DNA from 2 places in the Exiguobacterium sp. s95 genome. Region 2 is predicted to be linked to the other one. Evidence: predicted binding sites of a transcription regulator. Region 2 holds the regulator's gene; the other holds the start of a gene.

Region 1 (4,241 bases), on a different contig from region 2:
TCCGTCGACAGTTCCCCGCGCCGCGCGCGAACGGTCCGCGCGAAACGCTGTTCCCGGTAAGCGAACCAGCCCGGGATGATAAATCCCGTCAAGAGCAGTCCGAACACGAGGACGAGCGCGACACTGAGTGAGAAGAAGCTGACAAAAAAGATTGTACACAGAAAGACGAGGACGAGAATGATCGGCGGATAGACGACACGTAAAAACGTGTTCTGCAGACTCTCGACATCGCCGACGATTCGCGCGAGCAAGTCACCGCTCCGGTACTTCGCGAAGATGCCCGGCGCAAGCGGTTCGAGCCGTTTGTAAAACGTCGTCCGTAAATCACTCAAAATCGTAAACGTTGCCCGGTGCGAGTAATAACGCTCCGCATACCGACTGACGGCACGCGTCAGGCTTGATATTTTTTGCAAGGCAATCAGTACAGCGAGTGTTTGAATCGGTGGCAACAGTGCCGCCTTCGAAATCAGGAAGCCGCTTGCTGCAAACAGACCCACCGCCGTGACGCCGGCAAGAACACCAAAGAGAATCGAGAGGACGATATCCCGTTTCTGGTGCAGCATCAATCGAAAAATACCCATCAATTCTTTCATCGTGTTTCCTCCCCTCGTTGGACGGCACGCATCCGTGCGTATTCCGAATCCCGTGCGAGTAACGCCTCATGTGTGCCTTGGTCGACGATCCGGCCGGCCTCTAAAATGACGATGTTGTCCGACTGTTCGATCGTATGCAGACGGTGTGCGACCGTGATGACGGTCGCCGTCCGTCCGAGTTCCTGGATTGCCTGCTGTAACAGGTGTTCCGTCTTAACGTCGAGTCCCGTCGTCGGTTCATCGAACAGGATGACGTTCGGCCGTTTCAAGAAGGCACGGGCGAGTGCGACCCGTTGTTTTTCGCCACCCGATAGACCGCGCCCCCCTTCACCGATTCCGGTGTCGAGCCCGTCCGGTAAACTCGCAATCAGTTCCCCGAGTCCTGCGGCAGCTGCCGCACGCTCGATGTCTGTCCGCGTCGCCTCCCGTAATTCACCGATGGCGATGTTGTCGGCGAGTGTCCCCGCATACAGGTAAGGATGCTGCGAGATATAGCTGAGCTGTCCGAACCAGCTCGTTTCCGTGATTTGTGCGCGTGGCTGACCATTCAGGAGCACTTCGCCGTTCTTTGGATCGGCCAGTCCCGCGAGTAACTGCAGGACGGTCGACTTCCCGGCACCACTTCGTCCGATCAAGGCGACTTTTTGGTACGGTTCGATGCGCAGCGTGACGTCGGTCAGTGCAAACCGCTCGTCCTGATACGTAAAGTCCACGTCTTTCAGTTCAATCCGCGGTGGTGTCGCGGACTTTAACGCCTCCGTTCCGAACGTTACGCCCCGGTCGTCTTGCGTCAGTTCAGACGCAATCTGTTTCGCCGCCGCAACACTGCCCCGTCCGGTATGGAACGCTGCCCCCATCTCTTTTAAGGCCAAATAATACTCCGGTGCAAGCACGAGCATCAAGAAGGCTGGAACAAAGGTGATGCTTTGAAATAAAATCAACCGGAGACTGACCTCAAGCGCAATCATCCCCATGCTGAGCATCGAGATGAACTCAAGCATCAACGACGACAAGAAGGCGAGCTTCAGCACGGTCAGCGTCGCATCGCGGAAGTCGAGACTACTCCGTTCGATGACGTCCTGCTGTGCTTTCGCGCGACCAAACAACTTTAACGTCGTGATGCCTTGCAGCGTATCGAGGAAGGTTCCGGAGAACGCCGTCATCTTCTCGAGCTGCGTATCGGCACGTTTTTGCGTCATGATTCCGATGACGATGTAGAACAGTGGAATGAATGGTGCCGTGATCATCATGACGAGTCCCGTAATCCAGTCATAACTGAATGCTGCGATCAGCACCATCAAGGGAACGATCGACGTCTGGATGACTTTCGGCAAGTATTGGCTGTAATAGCTGTCCATCTCATCGACCGCGTCAAGCAACACACTGACCTTTTGTCCCGACTGTCCTTGCGACATCACTTCGACGGAACTCATCGTATACTTCGCGACGAGCGCCTGGCGAATGTCTTGTTTGACACGTGCCGCGAGAACCGTCCCGAGCCGCCCGTTCCAGTACGTGACAGCGACCCGTAACATCAGCATGAGCAGTAAGATACCGAGTAGCGGAACAATTGCCGCAAAGGCGTCCCCTTGGAGAAAAATGCGGTCGACGATGATGACGATCAAGTACGATTGACCGATGACCGCAATCCCCATCAGGACAGCCGCCAGCATCAATTGCAACATGATCGTACGTGGAATCGAGATGATTCCTTTAAGTGGATTCATATAAAAACGCCCCTTCACAAATTGTGAACGACTTTTAGTGAATATTTTCACATATCGTACATTCAGTATACCGAATCCTTCGTTTAGTTGCCATGAGAATGCCGCTCCAAAGGTGTGACGGTTTTGTGAGAAGCGTTTTACTCGACAAAATTGCTAACGTCCACTATTATAGACAATAGTTATCTACGTTATACAGAAAGGGCGAATTACCATGCAAATGAAAACCGGAGTCGAACAATCCGTCTACGCGATGCTGTTACTGACCTTTTTGCCGGAGAAAGGACTTTTACCCGGTGAGTTCATCAGTCAGCAGCTCGGCGCTTCACCGACGTACTTTCAAAAACTATTGCGTAAACTCGTCAGTGCCGACCTCCTTCTGTCTGTCCCGGGGGTCAAAGGCGGTTTCCGACTGAATCAACCTTCCGATCGGATTCGTATCTTTGACGTCTACGAAGCCATCGAAGGAAAACAATCCCTTTATGCTTCAAGTGGTGTCTTTGAAGACTTGATGGGCATCAAAGAACAGAACGTCCGCCTCTTATCTAACTTGATGACGGAAGCGGAAGATGCTTGGCAATCGACCTTAAAACGTGAAACGATTGGATCGCTCCGACAGGAAATCGACAGGAACTGTCCCCCTGACCACTTAACGACATTGCAAGCCTTGATTGAACAACAAATGATTCGCAACTAAAAGGAGACTTACGCATGACTACACTTGACCGCTACTTTGAGTTATTTGACGCTTCCCGGACCGATGAACAGGCTTTTAGTGACCTCTCTTCCCTCTTTTCGGACGACATCACGTTCGTCTTGAGTGGACAGGAACAACATGGCATCGACGCCTGGAAAAAATTCGTCCGCCTGGTCTTCACTGCCAACCAGGACATCAAGCACATGTATGAAGCCTGGCTCCCGTCAGCAGATGGCGATACATTCGAGACACGCTGGGCCGTCTGCGGCAAGCGGGCTGACGGAGCGGTCTTCACGCAGGACGGGACGGATATCGCCCGCCTTGATGCAGACGGAAAAATCGTCTACCTCGCCAATGTGCCGGATGATGCGAAGATGTTTAACAATTACAACGACTAACCCAAAGAGACCGTTCCCCACTCGGAACGGTCTCTTTTTGAAGTCATCCGCTTATAAGTTTGCTGCTTCGAACGTGTCGCCGCCTTCAATCGTTCCGTTATCAAAACCTTTTTGGAACCAGCTTTTCCGTTGTTTCGATGTCCCGTGCGTAAAGCTTTCCGGCACGACGTATCCTTGACCTTTTTTCTGAAGGGTATCGTCACCGACGGCATTTGCAGCACCAAGCGCTTCTTCAAGGTCGCCTTCTTCCAACAAGTTCTCCCCTTGCGCGTGATGTGCCCACACGCCGGCATAATAATCTGCCTGCAGTTCGAACCGGACGAGGTATTTATTGAATTTCTCTTCGCTCATCTTTTGACGGAGCGGCATGATCTCATCTGACGTCCCGAGTAACGTCTGGACGTGATGACCGACTTCATGGGCAATGACGTAAGCCATCGCAAAGTCGCCAGGCGCCCCGTACTTAGTTTGTAATTCATCATAAAAACTTAAATCAATGTATAATTTCTGATCGCCTGGACAATAAAAAGGACCGACCGATTTTCCGGCTTGTCCACACGCTGAACTGACTTGGTCGGTATAAAGGACAAGTGTCGGTTCTTTGTATGTCATCCCGTCTTGTTTAAACTCCTTCGTCCAGACACGTTCCGTATCGGCGAGCACGACCGAGACAAAATCGGCGGCTTCTTTTTCTTTCGCTGTTTCTTGATAGCCTGAGTTCGTCCCGCTCTCTGAACCGGATAAATCCCCAAGCAAATCAGCAGGATTCCCACCCATCAACGTCACGACGATCAAGATGATGATGCCAAGTCCACCTCCGATTCCCGCG
Region 2 (4,241 bases):
CTTCTTCATAGCCGACCGCGAGTTGCGTGACTTGTAACACATCGTTCCCACTTTGTTTTTCAATCGGGAACGACAGAACGGTGCTGCGTTCATCCCCATCCGGACGATCAATCCGGTCGACTTTTTCAAGACGTTTGCGGACGCTTTGTGCGCGTTTCGTCGTCGTCGCCCGTGCGATGTTACGCTGGATGAAGTCTTGCATCTTCGCGATGTCTTCCTGTTGCTGTTCGAACTGCTTCATCTCTTGTTCATACAGTGCTGCCTTTTGTTCCAAGTACTTCGTGTAGTTGCCGGTAAACTTCCGGCAGACGTTCCGTGACAATTCATAGACGACGTTGACGACCTGGTCGAGGAAGTAACGGTCATGGGAGACGATCAAGACCGCTCCACGGTAACCAGCCAGATAACTTTCGAGCCAAGAGAGTGTATCGATGTCGAGGTGGTTCGTCGGCTCGTCAAGAATCAACAGCTCAGGTGCCTGGAGCAACATCTTCGCCAGTGCGAGTCGCGTCCGTTGTCCACCGGATAGCGTCTGGATCCGGCGTGAATAATCGTCCGGATAAAAACGCATCCCGTGCAGGACGGAGCGGATGTTGGCTTCGAACTGGTAACCGCCGGCGTCCGAGAAGTCATGTTGTGCCTGATCGTATGTTTTCAACAGACGGTCGTAAGCAACAGCATCATTCAAGATATGGTCCATCCCCATCTCAATCTCCATCCGACGGAGCGAACGTTCCTGCTCTTGCAGATGCTCGAACACGGTCAACATTTCATTCCAAATCGTTTCATTCGACTCAAGACCACTGTCCTGGGCGAGGTAACCGATTTTCACTTCCTTACTCTTCATGATCTCACCAGAGTCATGACTGAGCTCTCCGGCGATGATTTTTAAAAGTGTTGATTTTCCGGCACCATTTCGTCCGACGAGCGCAATCCGGTCCCGCTCCTGCACTTCGAGTTTAATATTGTCTAAAATCGGCTCAACACCGAATGATTTTGATAGTTGGTTCACTTGTAAGAGAATCATAAAAACATCCATCCTTCCACCCTTTAGTCTATCATGAAAAAAACGCAGGAGTCCCGTGGAATATATTATTTGTTAGTCTATGTGAAGTGGTTTACAATCAAAGAGAATAGAATTCTTTGCATTGATTTGGGTGCCACGTCAGAACGTGGTCGAAGGGGGAACTGCAGTATGAATGGGCCAGACACAAAAATACCACAAGCGACGGCGAAACGACTGCCGTTATATTATCGTTTCATTCAGAGTCTTTATAACTCAGGCAAGCTGCGCGTCTCTTCAGCAGAGCTCAGTGAAGCGGTCAAAGTCGATTCAGCGACGATCCGCCGCGATTTTTCCTACTTTGGGGCGTTAGGGAAAAAAGGATACGGTTACAACGTACAACATCTATTGACGTTTTTCCGAAAGACACTGAATCAGGATGAAGTCACGAATGTGGCACTTGTCGGGGTCGGACATCTCGGAACGGCGTTTGCAAATTATAACTTTTTAAAGAATAATAGTACTCGGATAGTCGTTGCGTTTGATGCGGACGAAAACAAGGTCGGAACAACGACGCAAGACGTTCCTATCTATCATGTCTCTGACATGAAAGAGCAAATCGAAGCGAACAAGGTTGATGTCGCCATCTTGACGGTCCCATCCCAGTTCGCACAGTCAGTAGCGGATGAGTTAGTTGAGTATGGTGTGACCGGAATTCTGAACTTTACACCGGCGCGGTTGAACGTACCGGCCCATGTTCGGGTCCATCACATCGATTTGTCGATCGAGTTGCAGTCACTAGTTTATTTCATGAAGCATTATTCGCAATCAGCTGAAGGAGTGAAATCATAATGGAAAACTTAATCCCGTTCACACTCGGTATTGGACCAGGAAGCATCGCCTTAATCGGTGCCGTCGCCTTAATCATCTTCGGGCCGAAAAAGTTACCGGAGCTCGGTCGTGCTGCCGGTCAGACGTTAAAAGAGTTCAAGAGTGCGACAAACGGCATCATGGACGATGATAAAGACAAAAAGGATGAATCGAAAGAGAAGTGATTAAATTATGGCGATTGATCAAGAACAGAGTGTGACATCGCATCTAGACGAGTTGCGCAAGCGGATCGTCTGGTCACTCATCATCGTCGTCGTCTTGTTCGCCGCGGCCTTTCCGCTCGTCCGACCGCTCGTGCGTTTTCTGCAGTCAGACTTGAAAGAGCTCGGCATCGGATTGAATGCCTTTAATGTGGCCGATCCCCTGATGTTGTACTTGAATTTAGCGTTCATCATCGCGGTCGTCCTGGCTTCACCATTTTGGATGTACCAGCTATGGGCGTTCATCCGACCCGGTTTATTCGAACAGGAACAGAAAGCGACCTTGACGTATATTCCGGTCACGTTTTTCTTATTTTTGTCCGGAATCGCGTTCTCTTATTTTTGGTTACTTCCGTTTCTACTCAAAGTATCGACGGAACTTGGGCAAGAGCTCGGCATCGAGCAAGTCATCGGGGTCGAAAACTATTTCAGTTTCTTAATCCGGCTGACGATTCCGTTCGGTATCTTGTTCCAATTGCCGGTCGTGACGATGTTCTTGACTCGTCTTGGACTCGTGACGCCATTGTTCATGCGGAAAAATCGGAAATATGCGTACTTTGCGCTGTTTGTCATCGCGGCTTTAATCTCACCACCGGATGTGACGTCACATCTGATGATTTCGGTACCGTTGTTCGTCCTCTATGAAATCAGCATCATGATTTCAGCCCGGACGTACAAAAAAGTACTGATTCTTGAGCAACAGGCGGAGCTTGAACGGCAAGCGGATTTGATGCGTGAGTTGAATAAGTAACAGTCTCCTCTCGGTCGTTTCGGCGACGGAGAGGTTTTTGTTTGGAAGCGCTCTTTTTATATTGAAAAAGTGAATCGATATGGTTTATACTGATTACAAGAATATGAGGGGGCTTAGCTCAGCTGGGAGAGCGTTTGGCTGGCAGCCAAAAGGTCGTCGGTTCGAGCCCGATAGTCTCCATATGTACATCACTTGGCATTTGCCGAGTGGTGTTTTTTGTTATAGTGGTGGCGGCAAAACAGAAGCTTACAGCCTGGATAATGTTGATGAACCGATTGAAGTCGTTTTCTGTGTTTATCCTTTTGAGGGAATGGGAAATTTCTTAATAGGTAATCAAGAGGGGGAAGCATTATGAATCCATTTACGACGTTAATTGCCTTCATCGTCGGCTGTCTTGTTCTGTATCTCGGAATCCGTGATAAGAACGGTTGGTTGATTGGTGTGGCACTGATTCCGTTAGCAATTGTTGCGTATAGCGTCATCTATCTCATCATTCAAGTTTCAGCCTAGAAACTCCTTTTTTAAGGAAGTTTCTTTTTTTTTGAAACATAACTGGTAAACTGTAAGTATATGACAGTATAGACAGTTGAAACGAGGGAGGGCATTTCAGGATGGAACAAACGCTCCGAGAGGAACGATTACAGGCGTTGACGGTTGCTTATATCGAAAAAAATCAATTGCAGAATAAGAGTTGGGTCATCGCTGCCTTGATGGCGACAATCGGCACATTCACGGAAATCTTCAGCACGACCATGTATTTGAGTCTGTTACCGCTTGTCTTTCTCGTGTTTGATCTCCCGTTTCGACTCGAAAAACGAAAAATCCTGGCGCGCTATCTCTCAAGCGACCAAGTGACGAACCAATCGTTGCTGTGGCTCGGGACTCAATTCGTCCTGTACGGTTCGCTGTACACCGTGATACTTGAGACGAAAGAGATGTCGATCTGGAAAATTGCCCTTTGGATGCTGATCATCCTCGCACCGGTCTATTACATAACGGACTGGTTGTTTAAAAAGATTGCCCGGTCAGGCGATCCCGACTTCGTCAGTGATAAAGAAATTCATGCGAATGTTAAAGAAGTGGAGGAGTGACAGGGTGAGTACATTGATTGAAAAAAATACACGGTTGAAATTACTGGGACCGCCATTAAAAAGGATTCAGCATCTGGTGCCGGTTCCGGTTCTGCTGCTTGCGCTTGCTGGTTGGTTCATCCCGGGTTTTCGGGAAACAGGGCTGTTCTCCTTATTTGCGATTACGGTATTCTGTTTGGCTAACGCACTTAGAGAAATCATTCGTCTGCGGATTTTAAAGCAACGCCTCGCGAAGGACGTCTATAAAAAGACGGTCTTGAAAGTGGCACGTGTGTCGATGATCGGTTCGTTCATCCCGATCCTTA

The links. The regulator Rex, encoded in region 2, represses fermentation and respiration genes when NADH is low (regulators of the CRP and FNR family bind a similar motif). The targets are predictions, from matches to a motif close to TTGTGAAATATTTCACAA.
Region 1: a site for Rex is predicted at 2,356-2,373, ahead of cydD (thiol reductant ABC exporter subunit CydD). Genes of this name have one in related genera too.

What each region holds. Positions count from the first base shown of each region.
Region 1 is NZ_JACSMM010000007.1:109,524-113,764, forward strand. It holds gene cydC (thiol reductant ABC exporter subunit CydC) at 1-593, opposite strand, end outside; gene cydD (thiol reductant ABC exporter subunit CydD) at 590-2,320, opposite strand; gene KNP99_RS11820 (Rrf2 family transcriptional regulator) at 2,532-3,014, shown strand; gene KNP99_RS11825 (nuclear transport factor 2 family protein) at 3,029-3,412, shown strand; gene ypfJ (KPN_02809 family neutral zinc metallopeptidase) at 3,464-4,241, opposite strand, start outside.
Region 2 is NZ_JACSMM010000009.1:9,294-13,534, forward strand. It holds gene KNP99_RS12635 (ABC-F family ATP-binding cassette domain-containing protein) at 1-1,027, opposite strand, end outside; gene KNP99_RS12640 (redox-sensing transcriptional repressor Rex) at 1,196-1,855, shown strand; gene KNP99_RS12645 (twin-arginine translocase TatA/TatE family subunit) at 1,855-2,058, shown strand; gene tatC (twin-arginine translocase subunit TatC) at 2,066-2,845, shown strand; tRNA gene KNP99_RS12655 (tRNA-Ala) at 2,953-3,025, shown strand; gene KNP99_RS12660 (hypothetical protein) at 3,197-3,355, shown strand; gene KNP99_RS12665 (hypothetical protein) at 3,457-3,936, shown strand; gene KNP99_RS12670 (hypothetical protein) at 3,941-4,241, shown strand, end outside.